3 regions of the Undibacterium sp. RTI2.2 genome follow, and region 3 is predicted to be linked to each of the others. Evidence: predicted binding sites of a transcription regulator. Region 3 holds the regulator's gene; each other region holds the start of a gene.
What was found. The regulator FliA, encoded in region 3, starts transcription of late flagellar genes. The targets are predictions, from matches to a motif close to CTAAAGTTTNNNNNNNNNNNGCCGNTA.
Positions count from the first base shown of each region.

Region 1: fliD (flagellar filament capping protein FliD) is a predicted target of FliA. The motif match lies at 7,385-7,411, and genes of this name have one in related genera.
Region 2: QN395_RS09315 (flagellar protein FlaG) is a predicted target of FliA. The motif match lies at 7,758-7,784, and genes of this name have one in related genera.

Region 1 is NZ_JASJXN010000002.1:38,734-49,661, forward strand. Features, by position in the region: gene QN395_RS01290 (acetyltransferase) at 1-631, opposite strand, end outside; gene QN395_RS01295 (DegT/DnrJ/EryC1/StrS family aminotransferase) at 642-1,760, opposite strand; gene QN395_RS01300 (tetratricopeptide repeat protein) at 1,753-4,374, opposite strand; gene QN395_RS01305 (flagellin) at 5,084-6,874, shown strand; gene QN395_RS01310 (flagellar protein FlaG) at 6,962-7,339, shown strand; gene fliD (flagellar filament capping protein FliD) at 7,447-9,453, shown strand; gene fliS (flagellar export chaperone FliS) at 9,529-10,008, shown strand; gene QN395_RS01325 (flagellar protein FliT) at 10,014-10,349, shown strand; gene QN395_RS01330 (flagellar hook-length control protein FliK) at 10,358-10,928, shown strand, end outside.
Region 2 is NZ_JASJXN010000013.1:73,929-84,856, forward strand. Features, by position in the region: gene QN395_RS09290 (circularly permuted type 2 ATP-grasp protein) at 1-1,131, shown strand, start outside; gene QN395_RS09295 (transglutaminase family protein) at 1,128-2,066, shown strand; gene QN395_RS09300 (hypothetical protein) at 2,242-3,993, opposite strand; gene QN395_RS09305 (RimK family alpha-L-glutamate ligase) at 4,025-5,296, opposite strand; gene QN395_RS09310 (pyridoxal phosphate-dependent decarboxylase family protein) at 5,342-6,865, opposite strand; gene QN395_RS09315 (flagellar protein FlaG) at 7,242-7,619, opposite strand; gene QN395_RS09320 (DEAD/DEAH box helicase) at 8,284-10,680, shown strand; gene QN395_RS09325 (methyl-accepting chemotaxis protein) at 10,803-10,928, opposite strand, start outside.
Region 3 is NZ_JASJXN010000019.1:10,204-21,131, reverse strand. Features, by position in the region: gene flgA (flagellar basal body P-ring formation chaperone FlgA) at 1-283, shown strand, start outside; gene flgM (flagellar biosynthesis anti-sigma factor FlgM) at 397-708, shown strand; gene QN395_RS11995 (flagellar protein FlgN) at 705-1,193, shown strand; gene motD (flagellar motor protein MotD) at 1,534-2,319, opposite strand; gene QN395_RS11985 (flagellar motor protein) at 2,327-3,067, opposite strand; gene QN395_RS11980 (RNA polymerase sigma factor FliA) at 3,049-3,780, opposite strand; gene QN395_RS11975 (MinD/ParA family ATP-binding protein) at 3,787-4,641, opposite strand; gene flhF (flagellar biosynthesis protein FlhF) at 4,634-5,911, opposite strand; gene flhA (flagellar biosynthesis protein FlhA) at 5,908-7,992, opposite strand; gene flhB (flagellar biosynthesis protein FlhB) at 7,989-9,158, opposite strand; gene QN395_RS11955 (EAL and HDOD domain-containing protein) at 9,860-10,928, opposite strand, start outside.

The sequences.
Region 1 (10,928 bases), on a different contig from region 3:
ATTTTAAAAGCTGACCCGCTTCTGACAAATACACCTGATCGTTTTCTGTACTTTTATTGATCAGCGTGTTTGCAGCGATAAAATTTCTAGCCCCGATGTGCACGCCATGACCTACAGAGGAATTAACACCAAAAAAACAAGCTTGCCCGATACGACATCCGCCAGCAATCGCAACACCAGAATTGATCCAGTTAAATTCATCCACATTGCAGTCGTGTCCGATATTGACATTGCTTGAAATAAAAGTACCTTGCTTGATTCTACATCCGGGGTGAATAGAAACATGATCGAGAATCACGCAATTATCCTCAATAATCACATCGTCGTGCTTGGTTACTGAAGCATGGATAAAGCTGGTAAATACATAGCCTTTGTGGATCGCTTCCAGATATTTTTTTTCGCGCAGAGCATTCATATCGACGAAGCCCATTGCCATGATCATGTTGTAATGATCGGGTGCAAATTGCTCTTCTACGCGAGTAAATGGAACTAGGGGTAAACCTAAAAAACTATCCGTATTATCAGCAATACAAATATCGTCCACTGTAAAACCTGCAATATTCATACTATGACGCGCGTATGAAAAAACTAATTTTGCGATCGCCCCATTTCCGTAGATGATTGTTTTCATAAGCTGATCATCAACTTTTAATCAGATCAATAATCCGCTCAATTTGAGACAAATTCAGATCAGGGTAAATCGGTAAACAAATCACCTCACTGGCAGCCTTGCTGGCAACTGGTAGATTAGTATGCAGGGCAGAAGGGATACTACGATACATTGGAAATTCGCTGATCAGCGGATAAAAATAACGTCGCGCATAAATTCCGGAATCACGCAATTTTTGATATAGCTCATCTCTTTTCAGCGGATAGTCTTGCTGAACCAAAATTGGAAAATACGAATAATTAGCAATGTCCTCACCAGCGTCAGGTACGCAATGGATACCAGCAATACCTACCAGCCCGCGCCGATAAGCTCTATCGACTTCCTTGCGCTGTTGCAGCGCATCATCGATACTTTTTAGTTGCAACAAGCCAAACGCAGCATTGATCTCACTCATCTTGCCGTTGATACCTGAGGCCACTACGGTTAATTCATCAACGAAACCAAAATTTTTCAGATGATCAATCCGATTTTTGGTTTTTGCATCGGGACAAATAATAGCGCCACCCTCAAACGTATTAAAAACCTTAGTCGCATGAAAACTCAAGACTGACAAATCACCATAATTCAATACGCTACCGCCTTTACATTGGACCCCAAAACTGTGAGCCGCGTCGTAAATTACTTTTAAATTATAGTCGTCTGCGATCTTTTGTATCCGGTCTACATCGCAAGGATGTCCATAGCAATGCACTGGCATAATCGCAGTAGTTGAGGTTGTAATTGCTGCTTCGATCTTGTCTGGATTCATATTAAGACTAACCGGATCAATATCGACAAAAACAGGTTTAATCCCATGCCACAACAAGGAGTGTGCCGTCGCTACAAACGAGTAAGGCGTAGTAATTACCTCCCCGCAAATTCGCAATGCCTGCAAGGCAGTTAATAACGCCAACGTGCCATTTGCAAACAGACACAAGTGTTTTACACCGAGATAATCACATAGCTCTTGCTCTAATTGCTGATGAAAAGGTCCACCATTAGTCAAAATTTTATTCGCCCAAATTTGCTCTAGGTACGGCATAAATTCCGCTAGTGGTGGCAGCAGAGGTTGCGTAACATAAATTGGGCGTGGTGGCGTGAAGTCACTCATAACTACTCCATTTTTTTGCGACATTCAATTCTGCTTCCTCAACGACAAAAGATTCTGCAGCTAAGCCCTTGCACCATCTCTGCCACATTATTTGCATCGCCCGGTCGAGACCTGCGGCGATAAGCTCAGGCTTAATCAACGGTGAGTTTCTCATCCTATCCCTTAAAGATGCTCTTAGTTGCGCCAATTCGTCCAAATGTTCAACCCAATACACACCCTCTTTAACGAATTCTTCATCATTAGATACGGCGCATCGCTGTAAACCAACATGAGATAAAAGTCCAATACCTGTCCGCGCAGACACGGTAGAACCCGCCTTGGTTAATGTCGGTACGCCCATCCAGAGTCCGTGGAGGGTGGTTGTCCCACCATTGTAGGGAAAAGTATCCAGGCAAATATCAATCTTTTGCAATTGTTTAAGATACAAAGTCATCCCGCACCGGCCAAAAAAGCTTAACCGATCGCGAGAAATCCCTCTGCTAGAGAAAGCATCAATCAAATGCTGAAAACTGGCGTCTTGTGGCATAGCGCCCAAAAACAACTTACTAGATGGCACTACGTTTAATAAGTTTGACCATACTTGAATCACATCATCCGTTATTTTCCCGATTCGATTAAAGCTCCCAAAAGTGACATAACCGTTTGTTAACGCAGGTAAATCATTTACTTCTGGAGATTCAGGCGACGGAGAAAACGGAGCAATCGCAGGTAGTCGCACTAATTTCTCCGAAAAAAGATGATCAAATTGTTCAGACGGCAAGCAGAATCGATCCGTCACAAAATAATCCATCGCACGCAAACCGGTCGTGCCTGGATAACCAATCCAGCTTATCTGAATTGGTGCGGGCTTGCGGGCAAATAATGTCAATCTGTTTAACGATGTGTGCCCTGACAGATCTATTAAAATATCGATTTTGTCGGCAACAATTTGTTTAAATGTCCAATCGTCACTCTTCAGGTGTATTTTTTTCCATTGATGAAAGTAGAATTTCAACTTGGCGGTATCTTTATCATCTTCATCATTATTATAGTAAGCGTGTAACTCAAGAGACTGGTACTTGTGCAGGTGCTCCAAGATCGGACTAATAAAGGTAGCAACGGCATGATTGTAAAAATCACCCGAAACAAAGCCGACTCTTAGAGGACGATCACTGTTTTTATCATTAGCATGTTTTGACCAGGTTGATATCAGACTCGATTCAAAACGCTCACCAAAACGCAAATGCTCCGCAAACAATGCGGTTGGAGTGACATGAGTCGCCTCACTGAGCAAGAATAACAAAGCAGTATTTGCGTAGTGATCCTTGGGATCGAGCTCTAACGCCCTTCGAAGAAATTGTTCTGATTCCTCTATCGGTTCTGCTAATAAAGTGCCTACGACGCCTAAGCATCGGCAAGCAGCGCTCATTTTAGGATTATGAATCAAGGCTTTTCTAAAACAATCTTGGGCATCTAAATACCGACGTTTTTCTAGATACACCGTACCTAAGTTATTGTAAGCCGAGGCAAAATCTGGCTTCAGCGCAATAGCTCGTTGCAGATGATCTGATGCTAGATCTAATTCTTCTAAGAGATGCAGAACTCCTCCCAGAGAATTGTGCGCCTCTGCCATGTCTGGTGCTAGCTTTAATGCCAGCATCGCTTCCGCTTTTGCTTCCTGCAAACGTTCGCTTTGTTTCAGCACATTAGCCAAATTGAGATGTGCTAAAGCAAACTCTGGCTTGTATTGAATTAAAGCCCGAAAACAAGACTCCGCCTCATCGAACTTGGATAGTGCAGCGAGTAAATTACCTAAATTATTGTATGCCTCCAACATCGCAGGATTCAAATTGATCGCTTGTTGGTAATGCTGTTCGGCTGAAGAGAAATTATTCATTTTCGCATACCCGAGAGCCAAATTAAAATGCGCAATCGGATCATTGGGCAAAATGCGTACTGCTTGTTGCATGGCAACTAAAGATGCCTCTTTGCGCTCAAGCTCCAGCAAAGCAATCCCTAAAAAGCGCCAGGCTAACCCATGCCTTGGATTTTTTTTTGTCAGCTTGCGTGCCAGACGCTCCACTTCTGAATAAATACCTTTCTCGTACAAATGAACGAGCTGACCCACTCCTTCAGACGGAATGAAGGATTTTTTTGAAGTCAGAGGTCGCGTCTTTGGGATATACAAATTCGGCAGATTATCTGCTATTGGCGGATCGTTATCCGTTTTTTGATCTGACTCAGAGGCAGTCAGGTGATCAGTGGTATCTCTTAAAAAATGCGCCCGCAAGTTCAGCGCCTCAGCGACAACACTCTCTTCACCTAATGACTTTAAAATTGCGATATAGGACGACCAATATGAGCCAGTCGCCGGAGACGCCTGGATAGCGCGCTCAAAATAAGCCAGCGCATTAAGTTGATCGTCTTGCAAAAGCTTCAATTGCCCGGCCTGGAAATTGGCGTCTGCATGCTCGGGCGCATGCGTCAAGATCAGCTCATAGCACTCCTCCGCCTTCAAAAGATTACCGCTTTGCCTGCACTGCTGTGCCATTGCCATTAGTTGATCTAGCGCTTGAGCTAAAGCTTGCTCAGGCGAAGTGAGTTCACTAAGCTCCACTTCATTTTCACTACTCATGACAAGACTTGGCTCACGTTTGATTTCCTTTTATACCAGTGAAAAAATGATGCTCAGTAAAGCTACCGAATAATTAATAGCCACCGTAAGATATAAGTGAATTTGCGTCGCTGCATGTGTTCGCAATTACTAATGGCGACTGCTCAATCCACAGATACTCCCCCACTATTTTCTTAAAATACACCTTATAGACCAATTAATACCTAGACAACTTTTAATACACCCATAGAGTATTAAATTACGGGGATAAACATCAGCAATAAATTTAAGTGAATTAGCTAAGTTCTCGATGACACAATAATATTGTCATCGCCGGACTGTCTTATACAAATTCTAATAAATGGTCAGTATTAACATTAACAATGGCAAATTGATATTAAAGCTAAGGCAGCGAACTTTGGTTTAACTTTCCAAAACGCCTAAATGCATCGTCAGCAGAATTATTTAGATGAAGATTAGCAAAATTTATAGAAAATTCATCTTGAAAATAAGATCATTTTCACCCTCAAGTAATTCGAATTGATGCCGACTAGCGGGCGAGCAAATAAAACTTTACACCCTAAATAAAATATTTACTTGGGGAAATTCATTAAACTTTTTAAGCATCCGTCCGATACCTGATAACAACGGCGGTCCTGTAGTCTTAACAAGACAGACCAAAGTTTAAGGCCACTCGCCAGTTCAAATAACTTAGGTAAGGAGTATCACCATGGCTTCATATATTAATACCAATATTGCATCGCTCAATGCGCAACGCAATTTGACAACGTCCCAAAACTCCCTCGCGACTTCCTTGCAACGTTTGTCATCAGGCTTACGTATTAACAGTGCAAAAGACGATGCTGCGGGCTTGGCAATTTCTCAACGTCTGACATCGCAAATCGGTGGTTTGAACCAAGCGGTTCGTAATGCGAATGATGGTATCTCTTTAGCGCAAACGGCTGAGGGCGACTTAACGCAAATCGGCAATAACTTACAACGTATTCGTGACCTTGCTGTTCAGGCAGCCAACGGTTCTAACAGCGCATCTGACCGTGCTGCCATTAATAATGAATCCAACCAGCTGATTTCTGAAATCAACCGTGTTGCTGGCTCTTCTAACTTCAACGGCGTGCACTTACTTGATGGTAGCTTTACATCACAAGGCTTCCAAGTTGGTGCAAACGGTACATCAAACGATCAGATCAACATCGCATCCATCGCCAGCGCTAATTCTTCCTCTTTAGGCGTAGGTTCTAACTCTAGTTACTCTACAACACTTGCTGGCAGCACTAACGCGATTGGGGGCCTTAACTCCGGCGATCTGGCCATTAACGGCTTTAACGTTGGCGCAACTAGCTCTGATGGCGTATCCAGTGCAAACTCCAGTGGTAGCGCCATTGCAAAGGCCGCTGCAATTAATGCGGTAAGCGGTCAAACTGGTGTTACTGCCAGTGCGAATGCAACGACTGTGACAGGCACTGCAACTAGTGCTACTGCCGCAATCGCCGCTGGTGATATCAAAATCAATGGTGTCGATATTGGCGCACTCGCGGCGGCAGGCTCTGTCGCAGAACGCGGTGCTCAAGTAACCGCTGCAGTCAATTCAAAAACTAGCCAGACTGGTGTAACAGCAACCTTTGACAGCACGACAGGCGCCGTATCACTAACCGCATCAGATGCTAGAAATATTACCATCACAAAATCTGCCAACGCTGGCGCCAACGATACTAACACCGGTTTAACAACAGGCATTGCTGCTGCAACAGCTGGTATTAAAACAACCGTTGGTACAGTATCGTTGTCATCGACAAGCTCTGCTGGTATTACATTAGCAAATGGTGGAACAGGTACAACAAGTGGCACAACCATCACCGGAACTAACTTCTCACTTAGCGCAGGCGACATCAATATCAACGGTGTCGATATTGGCACCGTTGGCACTGCTGCAACTGCTACAGCGCAAGGTGTATTAATAGCTGCTGCAATTAATGCCAAGACATCACAAACTGGTGTTACCGCCACTAATACAGGAGGTGTTTTAACTCTTGCCGGAGCCCAAAGCGCTGGATTTACTGTTACGACAAAAGGTAATGCAACCCTTGCAAATACTGGTCTTGCAGTAGGTACGACGACAGTAGCTGGAGCTGGTGCCACAGCGTCTGGCTTAACTGCTGGTAACACAGCGGCAACAGCAACGGCAGGCGCAGGCCTCTCTTCACTGGATTTGACCACAGCATCGGGTGCAACGTCTGCTTTGGCAACCATTGATGCTGCTCTGGCATCGGTCAATAGCTCACGTGCGTCCTTGGGTGCGTATCAAAACCGTTTTGCCTCTGCTGTCAGCAGCTTGCAAACAACGGCAGAGAATTTGACTACTTCCCGTAGCCGTATTCAGGATACTGACTTCGCTGCTGAAACTGCTAACTTGACACGTGGTCAAGTATTGCAACAAGCAGGTACAGCGATCTTGGCACAGGCAAATGCCTTGCCACAGGGTGTGTTGGCTCTGTTGCGTTAATCAATGGCAGGGGTTTAACTCTTCATTGAAAAGTGCAATCCCCTGGTCATTTTTTGACCAGGGGAATTTTACTTAAAGGAAACAATCATGGATGCTCTTTCGACTGGTAATCAACTACCATCAGGGCAAACTGTCTCAGATCGTCCCCCATCTGGCAACATCGCCCCGACATCTAATGCCAAGGCAGCAACGCCGCTAGATACATCACTAGCAGTTACTCCTGCGGGCAAAACGCAAGCAACCAGAGAACAGGTTGAGGCTGCGGTGAAAGATATTAATAAATCACTTCAATCTAGTTCACAAGGCTTAGAATTTAGTATTGATCCAGACTCTAAGCATGTTGTGGTCAAACTCATTGATCAGCAGACCAAACAAGTTCTGCGCCAGATACCAAATGAGGAAGTGCTGGAAATTTCTAAGTCTCTGGATAAACTTCAGGGACTATTGATCAAACAAAGCGCCTGAAATGCTAAAAACGTTCAGTTTTGAAATAGGCAGGTAAATCCCCTTCTAAAGTCTGGTTTGCTTTTGCCGATAACTAGATATAGTAGTTTCTTGTAAAGGGGAATCAGGTGTCCATTCAATCCACGGGTATAGGCTCAGGCCTTGATGTTAATTCACTTGTAAGTAAGCTGATGCAAGTGGAAAGTCAGCCGTTAACCAGCTTGGCAACTAAACAAGCGAGTTACCAAGCCAAAGTTTCTGCCTATGGCACTCTGAACAGTGCGCTAAGCTCATTCCAAAGTGCAGTGTCAAATTTAAGCAAGCCATCTGTATTTCAGTCTTTGACTGCCACATCAAGCGACTCTACGATTATATCTGCGACCGCTGCTGCATCAGCTACAGCTGGGACATATAATATCGCGATAAGTCAGCTGGCACAAAGTCAAAGTATTTCCAGCGTGGGTCAGGCTAGTTCTTCAGACGCAATTGGAACAGGCGCATCAACCACGGTGTCGTTCCAGCTTGGTACGATCACTGGCACTGCTACCAACGGCACCTACAGTGGTGCGACGTTTGCACAAGATACAACTCAAACAACGGGTACCATTACTATTGATAGCACGAACAATTCGCTGCAAGGCATCCGCGATGCGATCAATACGGCTGGCGTAGGTGTCACGGCATCGATTGTTGGTGATGGTAGCGCGACGCCTTACCACTTGGTACTCAACTCAAGCAAAACCGGTGTAGCTTCCAGCTTAAAAATTAGTTCAACCGGTGATGCTACGATAGCCAATCTACTTAATTATGACCCGTCGGGAACGCAAAATTTTACTGAAATCAGTAATGCTCAAAATGCCAACCTGAAAGTCAATGGGATAAATATCACCAGCGCGGCAAATACAGTCACTAGTTCACTACCGGGTGTTACTCTCAACTTAACCAAAGTAGGATCAACAACAGTTTCGGTAACGACTAACTCAGGTTCGGTACAAAATGGCGTCAATAGTTTCGTACAAGCATATAACGCTCTCAATGCAACAATTACCAGTCTTACCGCCTACAATAGCAGCACACAAAAAGGTGGCCTGCTATTGGGCGACTCGACAACTCAAAGTGTTCAAAATCAAATCCGTAACTCCCTGTCTGCCTCAGTCAACGGCTTGGGTGGTGGCTTAACTACATTATCCCAAATCGGCGTGTCGTTCCAAAAAGATGGTTCTTTATCACTTGACTCTACAAAGTTAAGCACTGCATTGACGAATAATTTTAGCGATGTAGGAGGTTTGTTCGCTTCTATCGGTAAGACCAGCGATAGTTTGACTAGTGTTGCAGGTTCTACCTCTGCGACAAAAGCAGGGACTTATGCGCTGAACGTCACTCAACTTGCTACTCAAGGCAGCTTGACGGGCGATCTTGCTTTGCCAGCCACAACGACGATTGATCCAAGTACAACTCTGAGCGTAACGTTAAATAATCTGAATGCCAGTGTTGCCATACCTGCAGGTAGTTATACGCCTGCGCAATTAGCTACCGCTGTGCAAACAGCCATCAATACTACATCAGCATTTTCGGCCATCGGATCAACTGTCAAAGCGAGTATCAATAATAGCGGGCAATTAATATTGCAATCGACTAATTATGGTTCAGCGTCTAATGTGGCAATAGCGGACGGTACCGGTACCGGAGCCGCTAGTCTCACTGGAACACAATTAACTGGTACGGCAGGGTTAGACGTTGCTGGCACTCTTAATGGCTCGCAAGTCAGCGGATCAGGGCAAACCTTGACTGGTGTGGTCGGGACGAATACTGAGGGGCTAAAAATACTGGTAGCAGGTGGTTCGGTTGGCGATAGAGGCACCGTCAATTATTCGATTGGATATGCCAGCAAATTGACCAGTCTGCTGAATGGATTTTTGGGAAGCTCAGGAACGATCGCAAGCTCCACTGATGGCGTCAATCGAAGTCTGAAAGATCTCAGCAAACAAACAGACGATCTGAACAGTCGCCTGATCGATATCGAAGCGCGTTACCGCGCCCAATTTACAGCCTTGGATTCGATCATTAGCAGTTTAAATAGCACCAGTACATTTTTAACCCAGCAGTTATCGGCACTAACAGGCAGCTCAAAATAATTACTACGCGAATTTTTTTGATTAACAAAAACAATTCAACGTATAAATCGAAGCTCAAAAGAGGAATCTACCATTATGTTTGGCTCATCACAGACTCGCGGTGCTAATGCCTACGCAAAAGTTGGAATGGAAACTGGTGTCATTGCAGCCAGTCCACATACACTGATTGTCATGCTGTTTGACGGTGCGATCACGGCCATTTCTAATGCATTGCAAAATCTTGAAGCGGGTAATATTGCCGCTAAAGGTCAATCCATTTCCAAAGCAATTTCGATTATCGAAAATGGTCTGCGCGCAAGTCTGGATAAAAAAGTCGGTGGTGAAATTGCTCTCAGTCTCGACTCACTTTATGCCTATATGGGCAATCAGTTATTAGTTGCTAATTTAAAAAATAAAGCAGAAATATTAATTGAAGTACGCGATTTACTTCGCGATTTAAAAACTACCTGGGAAGCAATCGCTCCATTAGCGGCAACTGCCGAATCAGAAACAGTCAGGCTGCCACAGCAGGTAGATGCACTTGCTCCTCGCTCATCCAAATTTCTTGAGGCTTGATGCAAATGGATAGCATGAAAATGATGTCGATTTACGAAAATGTTGCCCATATAACGGACCAAATGCTTAACGCTGCCCGAATAGGTGATTGGGATTTATTGGCTAAATTGGAGAATGATTGCTCCTCGCAAGTACAAACTTTGAGAGCAAATGAAGTAAGTGCAGAACTTCCACCAGATTTACGCAATAAAAAAATTCAGATCATTAAAAAAATCCTGGCTGACGATAAAGAAATCAGAGATTTAACTGAACCTTGGATGGCGCAATTAGCTAATTTAATGAAAAGTTCTGAATCCAGTCGTAAGCTCTCAAAAGCCTACGGCGCTAGCCGAACAGGCTAACGGCTATCATGTTGCCGGGGATTGATAACCTGCCAAGACCCGCATCCAATACAGAGGCGTTATCTGCGGCGGCCTCTGTTGGAGGGATTAAGCAAGATGTTGTTTCTAAGCTAGATCAATTAGTCATTGGTAAGCAAGTGCAAGGCGAAGCGCTGTCCCGTTTAAATGACGGGACTTTTTTTGTCAAAATCGCCGGTGTGACAGCGAGAATGGCGCTGCCGGACGATACCAAGCCCGGTGACAAATTGGCTCTGACTCTGCTCGCACTAAACCCGAGGCCAACCTTCCTGCTTGGTAGTGGAGACAATGCGATTACGACTACTGCCTCATTCTCAAGGCAAGATTTAATCGGGAAAATGTTGCAAGATGTAGGGCAACAAAACTCGATTTCCACCTCATCTAAATTACCTGTCGCAGCAGAAGATACCGCCAGGGCCGCGTTAGGACTGCTTGAGCAATATACCAGTACACCCACTAATTTAAGCACCGCTGGAAAACTGATTAATAGTATTTTGCAAGCAGCGCAACAACAAAACCTGCAACAAGGTGCGCCACTCACATTGGTCGGTAAAACTGCAT
Region 2 (10,928 bases), on a different contig from region 3:
TGGTTTGGTCGTAATGCAGAGCGTTGCGATAATGTGGCTCGACTGACGCGTGTGTCGCTGAATTTTTTATTCAATATTTTGTTAGAGGATCGCGGTGCAGAATGGCCTGCGGTGAAAGCCTTGTGTGCATGGTTTCAACTGATTAATCTCAAGCCAGTCAAAGTCAAAGAAGTGCCGCCGGGAGGCACCCCCGCAGTAGTTCACGCACTGAGCCAAACGCTGACTCAAGACCAAGACAAAAGTCAGGCACAAAGCCAATCTCAAGGTCAGGGTCAGTCGCAAAGCCAATATGTAAACCAAACGCAAAACCAAAACCAAAACCAAACTCTGGTACTAAAACCCACCGCAGACATGGTGTTAACGGATGCTGAGATCGAAGCCGAAATGCTGCTCGGCGTGGTCTCGCCAAACGCCACCGGCTTGGCACGACAACAGCAACAACTGTACGACATCGCCAGTAAATTGCGTGAACGTTTATCCGTCGATAACTGGCGCGCACTCAACCGTATGGTGCAACGTACCAGTACCGAAGCGCAGACACCACAAACTCGACAAACTCTATCCCAAGCCGAAGTCATGAGCATACTGGATGACGCCGCAGCCACCTCGATGACCATGGTCGGTTTCGCCCTCGATGGTATGAACCGTGATTTGGGCTGGCGCTTTATGTCGGTTGGCCGGCGTCTGGAGCGCCTACAATTTCAGACCATCGTTTTGCAACGCGCCTTGGTGATGGATGTCAATGGCGATCTCGACTGGGTATTGGAATTGTCAGACAGTACCGTCAGCTACAACGCCCGCTATCAGTCGCAACCGGAGTGGTTGCCTGTACTCGATTTGCTAGTTCTGGATGACAGCAATCCGCGTTCTATTGTTTACCAGGTAGAGGGAATTTTAAAAAGCCTCAGAAAATTAGCCGTCACATATGGTCCCTGTGGTGCGGAACAGTTTGCACCCATCAGAGAAGAATTAATCGCGTTGGTGCCAGAGACGGATTTATATTGTGGTAACGCGCATTTGATCGACCTCTTATATCGCATCAAAATCGCCAGCGAAGCCATATCAGAACAGATCAGCGCACAATTTTTTAGTTACACCGGCGATCAGCAAACAAAGTCCCAAGCAGCATGAATACTTTAGTCGACAATAATAGTGCCCCAGTGCGCTACCGTGTAGTGCATGAGACCCGTTACACCTACCCAAGCCTGGTCACCTTATCTCAGCAGTTTTTGCACATGACACCGCGGGACTTTGCGTACCAACAGACAGAGTTCCATCAGATCGTGATGGACCCAGGCGAAGATGACGGGGTCGATGGTGTTGATTATTTTGGTAACGGCACCCGTCACGTGACAATTACGGTGCCGCATAAAACCTTGCTGGTACATGCAGAATCTGTAGTTGCGCTCAGCCCGCGCCGCGATCTTAGTCAGATCAGAGGCACCATGGCGTGGGAGCATTTACGCGACATGATGCTGCAAGTCCGCAGCCCGGCAACCTTAGAAATTTGCCGCTATTTATATGCCTCGCCGCATATCAGTTGTGGCGATTTGCTGGCGCAATATGCGCGCGTCAGTTTTACCCCGGGCAGGCCATTGCTGGATGCGGCAATGGATTTAACGCGGCGTATTTTTGACGATTTTGAGTTCGACGACAAAGCTACTGAGATCTCCACAACCTTAGAAGAATTGCTGGAATGGCGGCGTGGCGTATGCCAGGATTTTGCGCATTTAATGATCGGTTGTTTGCGCAGTCTGGGTTTGCCAGCCCGCTACATCAGTGGCTACATTCTCACGCACCCGCCTGCCGGACAAGCAAGACTGATCGGTGCCGACGCATCGCATGCCTGGGTATCTTTATTTTGCCCGGGACTGGGCTGGATTGATTTCGATCCCACCAACCACTGCCTGGTTCAGCGCGAACATATCACCTTGGGCTGGGGGCGGGATTTTAGCGATGTCACACCGATGCGCGGTCTGGTGCTGGGCGGTAACGGTCAAGAACTACAAGTCAATGTCACCGTCATACCGCTCAACGAAGAATTTGCAGAAGCCTTGCCAGCGTAAGGAACGCTCAGCACATTGCTCAGATTAAGCTCGATATTTTATTATACTGGTAGGATGTATATATGGGTCGTCCAAGTAATCATTGGACAATCAGCATTATTTATAAAAAATAATGGGGAGTATATGATTGGTACATCTTATGTGTTTGGCGGGAATGACGTTGAATCAAGCTGATTTAACTCCGCTGGCTGACATGCTGGATCAATACGATTGTTTTATCTAAAACCGCCAATGCCTTCGCAATGACCTGTGATGCTTGTTGGCCTTGATTGGCTGTCGCTTCCACAATCAACCTGGCGCTGGCGCACAGGCGCAAAGCACTGACGGGTAATCCAGCCCGCTGACCACATAAAACCGGTTGTCCCAGCTGGCACCGCAATGCTACTACTTTACCAAATTCTTCAAGAAATTCGCCACCAGGCGCGTCGCCAAATCCCAAATCAGAACGCCCGCTCAAATCAGGTAGTAACAGCCGGTATACCTGCATCGTTTGTTCCCGACTCAATGGTGTTGGATGGTCGCGATGATCCGGCGTTGCAGAGGCACAAAGCAAAAAAGGGAAAATAGTCTTTTGTTGATCCCAGCTTACTTCAACGTTCAACGCTTGTCTGTCCAATCGCGGTACTGGCACACTTTGCAGCTCCGGATGCTTCTCCAGATAGTCTGCAAATGCCGCTGAGAACTGTTCTAAAAATTGGACAATCGCTGTCTCAGGTACCGCCCGAAATGCGCGTAACTCCTCCAGCGCCGCCTCCCAGCGCAGCAATAATCCAAAGTTGGCCACATGCGCCAACGCATCTGCCGCTGCCCAATCCTGCGGCCAGTCTGCGCGACAAGAATATGGCTGTAAGGCCGGCGGCATGCTGATTCGGCGTAAGCTTTGTGCGATATCTGGTGGGATCATCAGCACACCAGAAAATGTGGGCCCGGTTAAAAATTTAGAGCCGGTCAATGCCACCATAAAATGATGTGACAAATAGCCATGCAAGCTCGCGTTCGATAATCTGAACTGGCAAGCATCCACTAACACCGTCACCGTATCAGGTAAGCGGTGGCTTAGTTGCTGCGCGCAGGCAATCGAGGGCGCTATCATTCCGGTTTTGGTGACATCAACCAAGGTCAATAAGACTTGTTGACCGCGCGTTACGGCATTATTGGCGAAGGACGCAACCTCGGCATCCACCTCGTCGGTGGCTCTCGGTGTGCCGTCGGACAAGCGGATGGCTACCGTGACGACTTCAATCTGAACATCAGTTTCAACGACAGCATCGGTAACAGCATTAGCAATAATACTGGTGCCGACCGTGACCGATTCGCCCAAGGCAGAGCGGCTACTAAAGTGCCTGCCCGCAACTGCCATCGGTACGCCGCTACCGGTTTCTTCCGCCTCCATCATGATTACGAGCAGCGATGCTGTTTTGCTGAGGTCTTCGCTTTTTTCTTTATTCTTTTCTTTATTCGTTTCTCTATTCTGCCGCGCTCGTTGGGCAACAAGCTGAGCTGCAATTAAATGTAAATCGGTGCCCGAAGCGGCAAAGATTAAATCGGTACCGGATACTTTATCAAGCTCACATAAGTGATTTAATTCTTGCCGTACACGATCAAGTTCATGCTGGTAAATAATCTGGGGTGTTTCAGTATTTAACGCCACAAGCAGTTGTTGCCTTAAGCTATTTGCCGCTGCAAAAGCGTGGGTGGAAATAGTCGACGCAGTCGACGAGCCATACGCCAGCAGTGCATCATTGGGCAACGATTGGCAGCCATATTTGTTGGACATACCATCCTCATCTTGCCCCACTGCGATTGCAATCCGCGCATCGCCGCCATCCCGTAAAAGTTGCTCGGTTGGTGGCAACTTGGCAGGTGCAAGAATCTGTTCAGCAACTGCTGCCAGATTCTTGGGTTTAATGGCAATAGATGGAATCATTCATTGAGTATTCATTTAGCATCCATGATGGTCATGAACTTTGCTGGGGCGCAAGCGCCGCAGTTTTAGCAACCATAGACCGGAACGCGGTAAACAATTTTTGCATCTGCGGCTGTTTGTACGGATACAAATCAACCGGGTCCATCGAGTGCACAATCATGTCGCTATCCACTTCAAAAATCAGTAACTGTCCGTCACTGGTTTCTCCGCAATCAATGCCGACATAATCCAGACCTATGCGCTCGCTAATCGCTCTAAAAGCAGCTTGATGACGCGGCACAAAATCAAACTGAAAACTGGCCATAAAGCGTTCTTCTTCCGCCCGTTTTTCCGGGCTATCCGCCATACCTGCATTCAGATAATGGATCATCCAATGAGAAGAAATTCCCATGTGAGAAATGAATGGTTGACCATCGATCAGCATGATTCTGTATTTTCTAAAAAATCCATCCTCACTGCGATAATCGACAAAACGAGCGATATAAAATTCATCGCTGAGCATGCCCATCAGATAATCGGCGATGGCGCTGGGAGACGTAATTTTTTCTAAGCCCTGACCGGCATGCGATCCCACTGGACGCACAATAATGGGGAAATCACCATCGGACAGCAGACTGGTGATGGTCAGTTCTTCATTGGCGATCTTACGTAGAGTTTTGCGGTCTATCCGCACTGAGGTTGGCATCACAACGCCGTCTGCCGATTGTAATAAGGCACAGGCATTGTCGCGCCCCAAATGTGCAATCCGTCCGGGCATGTTCAGCACAGGTCGAGGCCAATCTTGGACGATATCTTCTAATGCTTCTAACAGCGCGTGGTTATCATCCGACTCACCCACGGCGACAAACATCACATCATGCTCAGGCAAGGCGGGCAGGGCAGGGATACCATCGCCAACGTAGAGTAAATCCAGCGCGATATCGGCGTTTTCTAATAAAAATTCTAGCGGCGTATTCGCCATTAAATCACCTGCGGCCATCAGTGCCAGTAAACGGATTTTTGGAACAGCCGTGGTCGGCACAGAATACAGTTGCTGTATTTTTAGCGCCTCCATTTGGGTTGCTAATGCTGGTTCACTATGACCAATCAAGAGCAGCAAAGTCGCCAGGTCCATCATTACATTGCCATCATTCGGATGCTTGGTCGCATACTCAATCAGCTCTGCGCCAAAAGGCTTTAAATCCACGCCAGAAAACGCTAATCGCATTAGCGGCGCCAGACCGATAAATGTATGTTGGCTGTCCTCTTGTGGCGCCGGTGCGCCAGCTCCATTTGCTGCGTTGTCTGTGTCGGGAGTTGTCATAATTTTTCGCTGATCTGATTCAAAATTAGAGAGTATTTAGTGGTATTAATTCGCGTTAGATGCTGCAAGTGAGTTACCAAACCGTATCGCTGCTGTGATGAGTGCATCGACATCTATTTCACGAGTGCGATGATTAACAATCGCTGCGCGGATGGCCAGTTGGCCGTTGATGATGGTGGTGGAAGGCGCTGCAATGCCGGACTCCTGGATGGCAACGACAATCTTCGCATTAATCTGATCAATATTACTTTTGTCGGTATTACTTCCGTCTGCCACATCGAGATCAAGCTTAGCACCGTGGTAGCGAAAACAAACAATATTCAACGACACCGGGGCTAGTAGTTCTAGCCCCGGCTTGGCTTCTATCTGCTGCCGCATATACTGCGCTAATTTACAGGTGGTAGAAATCACCTGACCTAGTCGCTCTGCGCCGTACACTTGAATCGTGAACCAGGTTTTAAGTGCCCTGAATCCACGTGATAAATCAGGACCAAAATCACAAGGCCAGGGCGAACCTGCCGCCATGCCTTTGGCTTCGCGTCGCAAATAACTGGCTGGCGTGGCGAAGGTATCGTAGTGCGCCGCACCGTCACGCACCAGAATAAAACCGGCGTCATACGGCACTTGCCCCCACTTGTGGAAATCAAATGCGATCGAATCTGCGCGCTGTATTCCCGTCAATCGCGGAGCAATATCGGGGGCCAACATCGCCAGCGCACCATAGGCACCATCGACGTGGAACCAAAGATTTTCGCTTTGTGCGAGATCGGCCAGTGCTACTAAATCATCCACCGCACCAACATCGACGGTACCTGCAGTACCAGCAATAAAAAACGGAGTGAATCCGGCCTGGCGATCAGCTGCAATGGCGGTTTTTAGCGCGGCAATATCACATTGAAAATCGGCGTTCATCGGTATTTGTCGCAAAGCGTTCATGCCAAGACCAGACAAATCCATGGCTTGCGCGATGCAACCATGCGCCCCTGCAGACGTGTAGGCAACCAGACGTTTCGGGCTGGCAGCGATGCCCGTATGACGAATCTCCGTGCCCAGTACACCAGTTCTGGCGACGAGCACCGCAATCAAATTTGCCATTGAGGTACCAGTGACAAATAAGCCGCTGGCGGTATCTGGGAAGCTGAATAATTCGCGCATCCACTGCACAACCTGGCGTTCTACTTCCAGCGGTATCTGGTCGCGGCCACCGAGATTGGCGTTAAGGCCGGCGGCTAACATTTCTGCTACCGTTCCTACCGGTGTGCCACCACCATGTACCCAACCCATAAAGCCGGGATGCGTATTGCCCACTGCATAGGGCAGTACATTTTGCATAAACGTTTGGTGTACATCGGTCAGTTCGCTGCCATGCACCGGCAAGTTTTGCCGAAACTGCTCACGCGTCGCTGCTGGAATTGGCTGCCAGACCGGGCGATCGCGGATGTGCTCTGCATAACCCAAAATATCGTCCAGCATGCGGTGCGCTTGCGAACGGAATTCTTGCCACGCAAGCGGATCAGCAGGGTCAAGCGAATCGGGTAGATCAAGCGAATCTGCAGACATCTTTTGCATGCTTTTTCTCAGTTGTGAGGTCGGAACTTAGTTTTAACTCAGATTTTCCATTAGGCTGCTACCAGTTCGCAAAAACTTAGACGGCATGCGCTGTTCCAATGGAAATCTAGATTTAATTATCAATCAAAATAGAAAAGTCCAAGCAAAGAATAAGTGCTTTTTCTAAGCTCAAATCAAAAATCAACAGAAAATACGGCAGAAGAGGATGGTGGGAGAGTTGTTGCCAGGTGCAAATCAGCTTTTGAACCAGCCTGCGCGTGGCAGGCTGTTTAGTGTAGGCGGTTTCGTGTTGTAGGTTTAGCCGACAAGGTTTAGGCTTGCGTTGGTGCTAGCGTTGATCCTAGCGTTTGTGAGGGGGCGGATGTTTAGCGCTGGTTTACGCTTTATCGTTGATTAAGAGTCCCTGCAATTTAGCCAGATCTTTTGCCACTGCCAATACTTCTACTGACGGAATTTGTCGTAATACCGTGTTGGTTTGAGAATCAACGATCTTGATGACGACTTTTCCAGAGTCATTATCAATACTGAAATTGACACTATTGTCAGAGTTGATAAAGTTATTAATCGCATCAACCGATTTTTTCAGCTCCGCGTTACTGACCGGCGCGGTGGAGGCGGCTTGATTGTCGGTGCTGCTGGTCGCGGCGACAGTCGTGGCATTTGCAGATTTTGCAGCAGGTGCAACGGTTTGTAGCACTGGCACAGGCGCACTGGAGACGGCGTTGCCGCTACCTGTTATTTGACTGATACTCATATCATTTCCAATACTAAATAAATACTACAAACCTGATTTGTGCCGCTGTATGCGCCACTTCATTTGCTACATCAATGCAACTTCGTCCCTACAAAACGCAATTTTCTAGCTTAGGATGGAATGATGGATTACTAGGTTTATCGGTCAGTTTTCCGAAAAGTTGAGCTTATTTTTAGGTCTAAGCAAAATATTGTCTACTCAGCGATGCCGTGCAGAATCTAGCGTGCTAGTTTTCGGGTTTGCAATCTGATTTTGTGATTTTACAAATCGATTACCATGCTGATATGAATATACTCCCCGTCATTTTTTAAAAAATCGGCTTACGTGCTTGTAAATGTATGGACAACTTAAATATACATAAGGGGAGTATTAATTTAGGGAGGAGTTCAAGTAGTATTTCTGGTGTAATCACCAGCGTAAAGCAGCGTTACGGAAACGCTGCAGTAGCAGAATAGAGGTGCATGCACTTTTGTCATGTTTGCTGACATTTGCTCATACTGGTTGACCATCTGATCGGCTAAATCTATTTAAATCAATTCAAACCAATTCAAGCCATACTCCCTCATCCACACAAACTCAGCCCCGCCGCTCTCACAAAAGAGTAAACTACGCCTCATATGGCTGCGCATTCGCGGAGCTAGCCCTGATAAGAACTGAGAGCACTATGTCCGATACCCCAATCCCCTTATTTTCTGATTTGCATCTAAGCGAACCGCTGTTACGCGCTTTAAAAGATGTCGGTTACGAATCCCCATCACCGATCCAGGCTGCGACGATTCCGCCGCTGCTGGCAAATCGTGATGTATTGGGTCAGGCACAGACAGGTACGGGTAAAACCGCAGCGTTTGCGTTGCCGATTTTGTCGCGCATTGATATCAAGCAAACGACGCCACAAGCTTTGGTGCTGGCACCGACCCGCGAATTAGCGATTCAGGTGGCAGAAGCCTTCCAGCGTTATGCCACGCATATTCCGGGTTTCCATGTCTTGCCAATTTATGGCGGCCAGAGTTATGGCCCGCAATTGTCCGCATTGCGTCGTGGCGTGCATGTGGTAGTTGGCACACCTGGTCGCGTGATTGATCATCTGGATAAGGGATCGCTGGATTTATCCAAGCTTAAAACTTTGGTATTGGATGAGGCCGATGAGATGTTACGCATGGGTTTTATTGATGACGTAGAACGTATTTTGCAAGAGACACCAGAAACTCGTCAGACGGCCTTATTCTCTGCCACGATGCCATCCGCGATTAAGCGCATTGCCCAAACTTATCTGGACAATCCGGCAGAGATTACCGTCGCCGCCAAAACCGGTACCGCCGACAATATCCGCCAACGCTATTGGCTGGTTAGCGGCATGCACAAGCTGGATGCCTTGACCCGTATTTTGGAGGCAGAAACCTTTGACGGCATGATCATTTTTTCGCGCACCAAATTGGGTACGGAAGAATTGGCAAGCAAGCTGGAGGCAAGAGGCTTCTCGGTTGCCGCAATCAACGGTGACGTACAACAACAGCAACGCGAACGCACGATTCAACAACTCAAAGATGGCAAGATCGATATCCTGGTTGCCACCGACGTTGCCGCCCGTGGTCTGGACGTAGAGCGTATTAGTCATGTGATTAATTACGACGTGCCACATGATCCGGAAAGCTATACCCACCGTATTGGTCGTACTGGTCGCGCAGGCCGTAGCGGTGAGGCAATTTTGTTCATCACCCCGCGTGAAAAAGGTTTGTTGAAATCGATAGAGCGTTCTACCCGCCAGTTAATTTCACCATTAGAGTTGCCGACTATCCAGGCGGTGAATGATGTGCGGATTGCTCGTTTTAAAGAACAAATCAGTCTGACTCTGGCCTCCGGCGATTTGGCTTTATTCCAATCCGTGATTGAAGACTACGAGCGTGAAAATAATGTCCCCGCGATAGAAATTGCAGCGGCGCTGGCAAAAATGGCTCGTGGTAACGAACCGCTTTTACTCGATAAGAATAAGCGCCCAGCCAGCGACGATACCTGGAACAACGAACGCGCAAGCCGCACCAATCAATTTGAGCGTAGTGATCGTGGTGACAGAGGCGACAGAGGCGATAGAGGCGACCGGGGTGACCGCAACGACAGAGCGGCACGCCCAAGTTTCGCGCCAAGAGAACGTGTAGAACGTCCGGCCGATGCTGGTATGAAAACCTTCCGTATTGAGGTCGGCCATGCGCATGGCGTAAAGCCCGGCAATATCGTCGGTGCGATTGCCAACGAAGCGAATATCGATTCTAAACATATCGGACGTATTGAAATCTATGACGATTACAGTGTCTTGGATTTGCCAGAAGATTTACCGAAAGATTTGTTAGACCATTTAAAATCGGTTCGCGTCGCAGGTCAGCAATTACGCATCAGTGCTGATCGTGGTGTTGGCGGTAATAGTGGCAACAGCGCAAATGCAGCATACGAAAAACCAGCGTATGAAAAACCAACTAAGCCACGCGCAACACCCGACAGCAAACTCACCGCTGCCGTCGAGCGCGCAGCCTATGCCGACAAGAAAGAAGAGAATCTTGCCGAGCGTTTTGGTGATGCCGCGGATCGTCCAGCCAAATCCAAAAAAGATCGTCCGGCCAAAGTGCAATTACCCGTGCAAAGCTATCGTATTGAAGTCGGTCGTGAGCATGCAGTCACACCGAGCAATATCGTCGGTGCCATCGCCAATGAATCTGGGGTAGAAGCCAAACTGATCGGTCGTATCGATATTTTTGATAGTTACAGCCTGATCGATTTACCACAAGGCATGCCGAAAGAAATCTTAAAGCATCTGAAAACTGTGTGGGTCGCAGGCAAGCAGTTAGACATCAGCGAAGCAAGCGGTGACGGACCAGAGACTTTTCCAAAACCGGCAGCAAAGAAAACTGCTTATGCGGCAGACAAACCTGCTGCGAAGTCAGGATTTAAATCTGAATCCAAACCCGAATCTAAGTCTGCTTTTAAGTCATCAAGTGCAGCCCCTAGACGCGTAGCAGATGGCGGCAAAGCACCGCCCAAATCACCACGCAAGCCGGGGAAATTCGCCTAAATTCTTCCGGTAAAAAACAGTAATCGCGCTTCTAATGCCTATAAAAAAAGCTAACGAGACTCAGTAAGAGCCGCGTTAGCCTTTGGTCTATTCTCGCAGTTTCTGAAATTCTCTACATCAAGTTAAAATTCTTCCCAATCATCTGCCTTGCCAGCGGGCTCTTTTGCGACTTGTCGGGTTTTCGCAGGGTTGCTGATCTTGGTGACATTCGATGCTTTCTTCGGTGCTAGAGTTGCCGCTCTTGTCAC
Region 3 (10,928 bases):
AAATGGTGTTGTGACAAATCCAGAGCAAGCGATAGGCAGGTCAATAACGACATCCGTCACGTCTGGCACTACATTAAGAGGAGACATACTAAAAAATCCTCCGGTAGTGCAACAAGGACAATCCGTGCGCGTAACCAGTACGGGTAAAGGATTTCAAGTGGCGACTGACGGACAGGCATTAAACAATGCCAGCGAAGGACAAGTAGCAAAAGCAAAGACAATGTCAGGTCAAGTAGTTAGCGGAATAGCCAGAGCTGGTGGGATCATTGAGGTCACCTATTGAATCGGAAATTACCATTTGGAACGATATTTCCTTACTCAAGGTTAAAGTTTAAAATAACGCAGCCGATATACATAACGTAGATGTATATAAATCCGAATAAAGAGGGTAACGCTGTGAAAATTAATGACGCACTACCAAGTACGCCGGCAGTACCAACTGGTACTCAGGTTCGTACTGATCGCTCGCCCGATAAAGCAGAGGTAGCAACGACGCCTTCGCATACGGTGCAGATCTCGCCCCTGTCGACGCAATTGCAGGCTTTACAAAATACTCAGGCTAATAGCGGTGTGTTTGCAACAAAAAAAGTGGAAGAAATTAAGCTCGCCATTTCTGAAGGACGCTTCCAGGTCAACTCAGAAAAAGTAGCTGATGGCTTGCTTGAGACTGTTAAAGATTTATTAAACTCCAGAAAACAATCATCATGAACCTCTCCAGCGCAAAACTACTCCAATTAAATCAATGCCTTGAAGATGAAGTCGTAGAAATGACATCATTATCTGAGTTGTTGAAATTGGAACAAGCTGCGCTAGTTGAAGCACGTGTGAATGATCTAATTGATCTGACTAAAAACAAGAGTCTCATAATAGCAAAAGTGTCAGAATTAGAAAAATTGCGCGCATCAAGCTTAAAAGAATTAGGATTCACTTCAGATAATTCCGGCATGCAGGCATTACTAGAAAAAGCTCCGGCAGAAGTAGAAACATCGAATTACTGGAAAACACTTTTAACAATTTCTGAGCAAGCGCAAGAAAATAACCGCACAAATGGCATTTTAATTAACCGCCAATTCACTCGCAACCAAAACGCATTAAATATACTGCAACAAAATAATCCCGCTGGATCAATGTACGGACCTAATGGTCAGTCCACTGTCAAAAATATGACGGGTCGTGGTGTCGTTGCAGGTTAATTGAACCCAACGACAGTTACTGCGTCAACTCTGGTTTGTCTGCGAAAGTCACAATTAGATAACAATTTTTGATAGCTATATATTGTTTTACAAACTAGGTAGCTTGATATACTCCCCTACCATACCCTCCAAATATATCTTATCGCCTAATAATTATTTGTACGACTAGACTATACTCATAGTGAGTATAGTCTAATCGAGAATGAGTATTTGATCCAGTATTTCACGTTACCTAGCAAAAAAGTAAAATATAACGAGCACGTAGCTGTATTTTTGTGCAAGGCTGATAACTAGTATTGCACTTATACTTGCACTAACACATTACACGCAGATTACAAGCTCAGTTAGTTCTTTTATCGGCAGAGGTAACCGGAACATCAATACCCGATTCCGGCAAAATAGCCAAGATAGTGACAGTGACGCGTCGATTCCTCGCTCTGCCGTCTATAGTGTCATTTGATCCAACTGGCATTTTTGGTCCCTGACCAACTGCAGTCATTCGATTCTCATCGACCCCATTTTCTGTGAACAATCGAACTACGGTGCTTGCACGTACAGCAGATAATTCCCAGTTCGAGGGAAAATTAGTATTTTTGATAGGAAGATTATCGGTATATCCCTCGACCTGAATTGCGTGACTATCTAACTTCAATACAGAAGCGATCGCCGTTAATGCCTGGTTTGAATCATCATTGAGCTTCGCTTCACCAGGGGCAAAAAGCACGCTAGCATTAATTTCTATCGTTACGCCGCGACTAGTCTGAGTTACGCGTACTTTCCCCTCTCTGACCAACGGTTCCAGCACGGCCAAAATATCGCGTGCAATGCCAGTCATTTGCTCACGTTCTTTGCGTAATGGTTCCGCATTTTTGGGTCTGATGATGGGAAGAGGATCTAGCTTAATCGTCGGTTCAACGTCGATATCCCGTTTTACTGATTGCACCAAAACTGCTTTACCGAATGCCCCCGTAAGAGAATTAGACAACACCCGATATTTGCCTTCGTTGACCGATGATATCGCGTACATCACTACAAAAAAAGCAAATAATAAGGTGATGAAATCGGCGTAAGAAACTAACCATCTGTCATGGTTATCATGTTCTTCCTGGTATTTCTTTCTCTTCATGACCAATTTAATTTTTATGGTTTGCCAGGCGCTCTTCGATTACACGAGGGCTATCACCAAGAGCAATGCTATAAAAAATATCTGATAACATCTCGCGCCGGACAACTTCCCGGTGAATAATTTCTTTGAGCTTATTACTAATGGGTAGAAAAAGTAGGTTTGCTAATCCAACACCGTAAATAGTCGCGACAAAAGCGACTGCAATACCACTACCGAGTTTGCTTGGGTCTGTCAGATTCTCCATAACATGGATTAAGCCGAGTACCGCCCCCAAGATTCCTATCGTCGGCGAGTAGCCTCCCGCGGCTTCCCAAATTTTTATTGCTTGTCTTTGCTCCATCTCGTACAAAGAAATATCGACGTCAAGAATGTCTTTTAAGCGGGATGGATCAACACCGTCAATCACCAGGCGTAAGCCTTTGCTAATAAATTGATCTTTACTAGAATCCATGTAGCGCTCAAGACTGAGGAAACCCTCACGACGTGCGACAACACTCCAGATCAAGGCTTCTTGTATAGTTTTTTTACTTGTATCTATTGGCATGGAGATGATCCACCGTAGCATTTTTATGCCACGGATAAACGTGGGCATCCGGCTTTGCAACAAAACAGCGCCAATCGTGCCGACGACAACGATAACAAACGCAGCAGGCTGCACTAAGGAGGATAAGCGTCCACCCTCAATCAGCTGGCCTGAAAAGATGCCGACAACTACTAAGATAAATCCAATTAGGCTAGCCCAGTCCACGCTTTCTCCCTTAACGAAGCCCTGAGTCGGGCTACTGCCTGGCTATGAAGTTGCGATATCCGGGATTCGGATACGCCCATGACGGCGCCTATCTCTTTTAAATTGAGCTCTTGTTCGTAATACAAACCCATGAGTAGCTTTTCTCGCTCGGGCAAACTATCAATCGCGAAGATCACAGCATCACGAAAATCGCCATGCAAAAGATCTTCTAAAGGATCGCCTGAACGATCGTTACAGTAATGATCGAGGAAATGCTCTTTGGTATCTGCATCATGAAAATCTTCGTAATACACGAGTTGATGTCCGCCACTCTCACCCAGCAAATCCTGGTATTCGGCCAGACTCAATTTCAGCAACTTAGCAACTTCCGTTTCTAGCGGTGGACGTCCTAATTTTTGCTGCAATGCGTTCATTGCGTTTTCAATTTTGCGCATGTTTTGGCGCACACCACGCGGCAGCCAATCACTGCTGCGCAATTCATCCAGCATTGCACCGCGTATGCGTTGCACTGCATAGGTTTCAAATTGTGCGCCGTGATTGTCTTCATAACGGTTAACGGCATCTAGCAGACCTATCATACCGGCCTGCACTAAGTCATCAACTTCGACGCTGGGGGGCAATCTCGCTTTTAATTGATAAGCGAGTCGCTTCACTAGTGGAGCATGCTCCGTAAGTAGGGAATTTTTATCTGATTTTCCGCTAGCGGTGTACATAATCAATCAAATTCCGAGACGAATACCTAACTCTGGCAATCCATGTAAACCTAATGTTGAGCGGGCTGTTGATCTTGCGGTCAAGGCAAGCCGCTCAGCTAATTGAGAAAACGCAATAGAGGCACCCGCCAATGGGAATGCATCAATCACCGAACGACCTAAATGCGCTGCTTTTTTCATGTGATCGTCCTCTGGCACGTAGCCAACAAAATGCAAAGGTACTGCTAAATATCGACTAGCTGCTTGTGCCATATTGGTATAAACCAATCGTGCTTCCGGTTCTGTTACACCCGATACTAAAATACCATAAGAACGACGGCCTACGCGGTTATTGACACGTTTAATCAAACCATAAGCATCTTTAATCGTGGCCGCATTGGCAGATACTTGTATTACGACTTCGCTCTCTTCAAATGAAGCTAGCGGGAACGCATCATCGCCATCAATTTCGCTGTCCACAATGACTAAGTCCGCACTGTTTGCAGCAACATCAAAAACACGGGATAAACGCTTAGTATTTTCGGCCGGCAGTCGCGCCAATGCAGTCGCATATTTTGAGAGCATCGTCACAGATAAGCCTGCTGATACAATTTTTACTGCCTCTTGCATTGTACGCCGTTGTCTTGCAACGTCCAACAAGGTCTGCTCGGTATTTGCATTGAGCCACGCGCCAATACTATTGGCCGAAGATCTGGCGTCAACCATCAAGACTTGCTGCCCTTTTCTCGCAAGAGAAGCACCTAAATTAATAAGCATGCCACTTTTTTCTTCGTCACGCAAAGCGGATAAAAACGTGAGCACACGAGGTCTTGGCGCCTCTAACATCCGGCGCAAGCCTTCTGCCTGATCAAAACTAGCCAAAAGACACCTCCCTCAAACCATTATTGGTATTCGCGGCGGAGGCGATAGCCGCATTTGCCATCACCATCGGTAGCTCTTCATCTTGCAATCGATAGGCAGATGTCTCTCGTTTTAATTTGAATGCGCGATCAACCAGGTACTGCTTGTTTGCGATGTGCAAATCCTCAGGCACACGCTGGCCACTGGCGAGATAATAGATATGAAGCTTTTGACGAATTGCGATATCTAACACGCCGCCGATAGTCGCGGCCTCATCAAGCTTGGTCAAAATACATCCCGCCAACCCGCTACCCTGATAAGCCCGAACGACCTCACTGAGTGTCTCGCCTGTAGAGGTCGCGTTTAAACACAATAAGCGTTTCACATTGGCATCTGCACCAGACAACATAGCAACCTGCTCCGTCACCATTTTGTCGCGTTGGCTGACGCCGACCGTATCGATTAATACGGTATGTTTATTTTTTAGTTCAGACAAAGCAATTCGTAAATCAGATTCATCTTTGACCGAGTGCACCATCACGCCTAATATTTTGCCGTAAATACGCAATTGTTCGTAGCCACCAATACGATAACCATCCGTCGTAATCAATGCCAGTTTGGCAGGGCCATGGCGCATCACGCAGCGGGCAGCGAGTTTTGCTGTGGTGGTGGTTTTGCCTACGCCTGTAGGGCCAACCAAAGCATAAACGCCGCCTTTTTCTAAGATTTCGCTCTCATTATTGATGGTAGATAAATTGCGATTTAAGACCGCTTTAATCCAATCCATGCTGCTAGCGACAGTTTCTGAATCTGGCATTTTATCGACGAGATAACGGGACAAGCTTGCACTGAAACCCGTTGCCAGCATCTCCCGCATTACTTCTGTTTTTTGAGGTTGACGCTTTTGGGTATTCGTCCAGGATATCTCCGCCAGCTGCGCTTCCAGCATACTGCGCATAGACCGGATTTCAGTCATCACGTCGGCTAATTCACCGCCACTGACTAAGTTATCTAAGGCGTGTGGCTGAGATTTTGAGAACAGAGGCGATTCGCTGGCTTGCCGTCCCTGTTCAGCCTGCTGTAACCGTGGTGGAAATTTCGCAATCTCTGGGATCGTACGCGAATCCGATGATGTCGCAATTGAACTCATCGTCTCATCTGTCATCGCCAGTATTTCCACTTTTCCATCGACATTACGGTTAGAGAGAATGACCGCATCCGAACCGAGTGCATCCTTCACCATACGAATTGCCTCGCGCGATGTATTCGCTGAAAATTTCTTCACGTTCATAATTGCCCTCCAACCAGGCCGGTAACTCTAATTGTTTTTGTTTCTGGTAATTCTGCTTGCGATAACACTTTTAACTGAGGCAAAGTGCGTCTCAAGAAACGCGACAACAGCGCTCTTAAAGGACCGGGTACTAAGAGAACCGGCGCTAAACCCATCTGCTCTTGATGCTTGGCTGCGGCCTCTGTCTGTGTTGCCAAGGTATCGGCCAATCCTGGCTCAATACCAGCACCATCAGAGCCACTCGTTTGCAATGCTTGCATCAGCAAACGTTCTAACCGGTTATCTAATGTCATGACAGTCAACTCATTGGTGGACGGGAATATCTGCTGCACAATTGCACGACCTAATGCAATACGAACGTAAGTCGTTAGCTCGTTCGCGTCTTGGGTATGCATGCCATGCTCTGACAAGGTTTCGATAATGGTGCGCATATCGCGGATGTGCACACCCTCGATCAAGAGGTTTTGTAATACCTTCTGCAAAATAGAGAGTGGCAATAGTTTGGGCACCAATTCCTCGACTAACTTTGGCGTATCTTTTGCAAGGTGATCCATCAATTGCTGAACTTCATGACGACCTAACAATTCAGCCGCATGCGATGTAATTAAATGGTTGAGATGAGTAGCAATGACAGTACCGGCATCCACTACGGTATAACCCATCGTCTGGGCTTGCTCGCGCATGGCAGCGTCAATCCAGGTTGCAGGCAATCCGAACGCTGGATCTGTAGTAATCGGACCCGGCAAGGTACCAGATACCATGCCAGGATTAATCGCCAGATACTGACCAGTAATTGCCTCACCAACGCCAACCTCAACACCTTTGAGCGTGATCCTATAAGCAGACGGTTTCAATTCTAAGTTGTCTCTGATATGCACAGGAGGCGACAAGAACCCCACCTCTTGCGCAAACTTCTTGCGGATACCTTTAATGCGTCTAAGCAGCTCCCCGCCCTGCCCTTTATCAACTAAAGGAATGAGGCGATAACCAACTTCTAAACCTAAAGTATCTACTGGCAGGATGTCTTGCCATGTTGCTTCTTCCATTTCAGATGGCGCAACTGGCGCTACAACTTGCTCTTCAGGCTTTGCGACGACATCCGATTTTTTGGTTAATAAATAACCGCCACCGATCAAAAGTAAGGCTAACAATAAAAAAGCCACATGTGGCATACCTGGAATCAGACCCATTCCACCAACGATACCACCTGTAATAAACAGCACCTGTGGTTTAGCGAATAATTGGCCTATCAGTTGACCGCCAATATCCTGATCACTGGCAACCCGAGATACGACGATACCTGCTGCTGTTGAAATAATCAGTGATGGGATCTGCGCAACCAAACCATCACCGATCGCCAGCAAAGTATAGTTTTTTAGCGCCGTTGCAAAATCCAGATCATGCTGCACCATACCTACAATTAAGCCACCGACAATATTGATGATAGTGACCATAATGCCTGCCACGGCATCGCCACGCACATACTTACTAGCACCGTCCATCGCGCCATAAAACTCAGCTTCTTGCGCGACTTCGGTACGGCGACGACGTGCTTCTTGTTCTACAATCAGACCTGCATTTAAATCTGCATCAATCGCCATTTGCTTACCAGGCATCGCATCCAATGCAAATCTGGCACCGACCTCCGCAATACGGCCAGCACCTTTGGTAACGACAGTAAAGTTAATAATCGTCAAAATAACGAATACCACAATACCAACTGTATAGTTACCGCCAATCAGAAAATGACCAAAGGCCTCAATCACTTTACCGGCAGCATCTGGACCAGTATGCCCCTCGGTCAACACTACCCGGGTTGATGCCACGTTGAGTGACAAGCGCAACATCGTGCTTACCAATAACACGGTTGGAAACACCATAAAATCTAGTGGCTTGATGGTGTATAAGCTGGTCAGCAAAACAATGATTGCCAAGGCAATATTGAAGCTAAAAAAGACATCGAGCACAAAGGCGGGCAGCGGCAATATCATCATCGACAACATCATGATGATGAGTATCGGTGCAGCAATGGCCTTATTGCTAAATATGCTCATCCAAGCGGGTAATTTAAAACCATTCATGGATTAGCTCCGACGGTATTGGCTGGTTGAGGAGCGTTATTTGGATCAAGTTCGGCAGGAACTGCCAGATCGAAAGGCGCAGACGGCCTGAGGCCACCATGCTGACGGAATGTTTTTAACTGGAAGACGTAAGCCAACACTTCTGCAACGGCGGCGTAAAGTGTTTCTGGGATTTCGTCGCCTAACTCTGTGTGCTTGAACAAAGCACGTGCTAACGGTGGTGCCTCCAGCAAAGGAATATTGTTCTCAGCGGCCAATTCACGAATTTTTGCAGCGACGGCGTCAGCGCCTTTGGCGACCACTCTTGGCGCACCGTTGCTACCATCTTTATATTTTAAAGCGACTGCATAATGCGTTGGGTTGGTGACCACGACATCCGCTGTCGGCACTTCTGACATCATCCGGCGACGTGCCATTTCACGCTGTTGCGCGCGGATTTTGGCTTTAATCTGGGGATTACCATTGGCTTCTTTTGATTCTTGTATAACCTCTTGATGTGTCATTTTGAGCTTTTTGGCATAACTCCACATTTGGTATGGAACATCAATTCCGGCAATCAATACCAAGGCACCGACGATCGATAAAAAACAGATCGCAAGCATGGTTGCCATGTGCGCGCTGCCAGCGGCCAAAGGCTCGGAAGCAAGGCCGAAGATGGCATCTTTTTGATTCATTACGACGATCCAAGCAACCGTTCCAACAATCAGCGCTTTGAGAATTGCCTTAACTAACTCCACACCGGCCTTGGACGAAATCATATTCGTCAGACCAGACAAAGGATTCATACGACTAAAATTAGGTTGCAAGGCTTTAGCACTAAAAAGCCAGCCACCGATTAGTAACGGAGATCCAATCGCAACCAGCATCAACAAACCACCTAGCGGAGCAAAAGCAAGCAACACATCCATCAAGATCATGCCGATGTGAGAAAACAACATATCGTGATCAAACGCCAAAGTTCGCTCCATCGATAATCCATCGATGAGCATATGATTCAACTGTCTGATTAAAGAACCGCCGGACATCCACAAGCCAGCGCCCGCAGCAAGCAAGATCGTGCAAGTAGACAACTCTCTTGAGCGCGGGACATCACCCTCCTCACGCGCCTGCTCTAAGCGCTTGGGCGACGCCGGTTCGGTTCTTTCGAGATCGCTATCTTCGGCCATTACCGACTCCCATCTATTTCTAAGAAGCAAGCAAAACGCTGCTATTACACATTTATACAAGTGTGATTATTGGCGATGTTGCATTCTGTAGATGCGCCGAACAAGTGACGATTTACCCCCTATTTCAGTAAACCAAAAAAAACGGAGCGAGTGAGATGTGACGTAAACTTAGATTTTCAGAAAAGACAGCTTTTTTAAAAGCGACGAAGCACTCTTGATCTGCACGCGCAATAGCGATGGCGTGATTAGAACAAGCAATATTGAAGAGCGGAATCAGAGATAGAACGATGGCTTTTATCTATCGTTCAAATAGTTGAATTAAACGCGAATGCATTAAAGAGGAATTAGAGAAAGAAAATATACTCTCCACGGGTATATTTTATTGTCCAGGTAATCACTGGACAATAGAGCATATTTATCAGAAATGGTGGGGAGTATATTAAATTTAGACTTTCTATTAGACCGCTACCACTTCTTTGCAACCCAGATAGCGTACGGCGCCCAGGGGATTAACGCCATCACGGTTTAAGTACAAACGCTACACCTACAATTGCACCTTTGGCGAACTGCCTTGCGTTGTTCTACTGGAAAATTTTGATTTAAAAAAAGAAGTGTTACAGCTTGCGCGAGATGAGGAAAAACATGGCTCCTCATCTCTGCAATTAAGATATCGTAATTAAGACTTGTTTTGCCTGCCTCTGTTAAAGCGAGGCAATGTTTTTAGCCCAAACTAAAGCCGCAAGATGTGCCGTGTTGACATCTGTTGGTGTAATACGCAGCGACTCTGCTAAAGAGCCAACCAACATACTATTTAACTCACAAGCCTCGGCTAATGCCAAATAAGGGCCATAGCTTCCGCCTCTGGAAATCAGCGCTTCGGTAACAGCTTCTGGTAATTGGATCGTTGATAAAACCTCATCCATAGGCACGCCCAGCAATCTATCCAGCAAAGAGAACATACCGGCAACGAAAAGATTTTCAGCTTCAGATTTGGACATGTGAGGCTGTCCAAGTAACTCTGCAAATCGACCACGGACAATGGCTGTTTCTAATAAAACTGGTGAGTAACCGCTGGTACTTGCGGTCGCCAGCAATACAGATAGCCAGCGATATAAAGGGCTATAACCTAGTATCTGCACAGCATGCTTGAGGGATTGCACTTCTGTACGCAAACCAAAACCAGCAGAGTTGATGTAACGCAATAATTTATACGCTAAAGTAGCATCTCTCTTTACAACAGATTCTAATTGTTGAATGTCAGCGTTTTTCCTGATCATTTCCATTAACTGCAAAATGGTCGTCTGCGCTGTATTTAATCCTTTTTTGTCCGCGCTAGGGCGAGGCGTTAAATGTAGCTTACCAACGAACGACTCTAAGCCAAGCGCAGAGCATGCATCAAAATCCTGCCAAGTTGACACATTGCGAGCAACCATATGTATGGCGGATTGTTTTAACGCTGCATACACCTTTGCCTGAGATGCAAAGTTAGACGCGTTCAACTGGACTTCAATATGAGAAATCTGCATGAAGAAAGATCTCTCCAAGGTGCTCAGATCAGCGCCACGCATACAAATACCATAACCCAAAGCACGTAGTTCTTTTATCGCCTCTAAGGTAGTCGGGTTAGTAAAATCACGTTTTGACAATATCAATACCGTGTTTTTAGGTGGTAATAATTTCAGGCCGTCGGTAAGCAATAGTTCTGGCGCTGCCTCTAAAAATAAGACGCTATCTCCTAGTAAAAATCCAGTTTCTTCATCGTTCAAATTC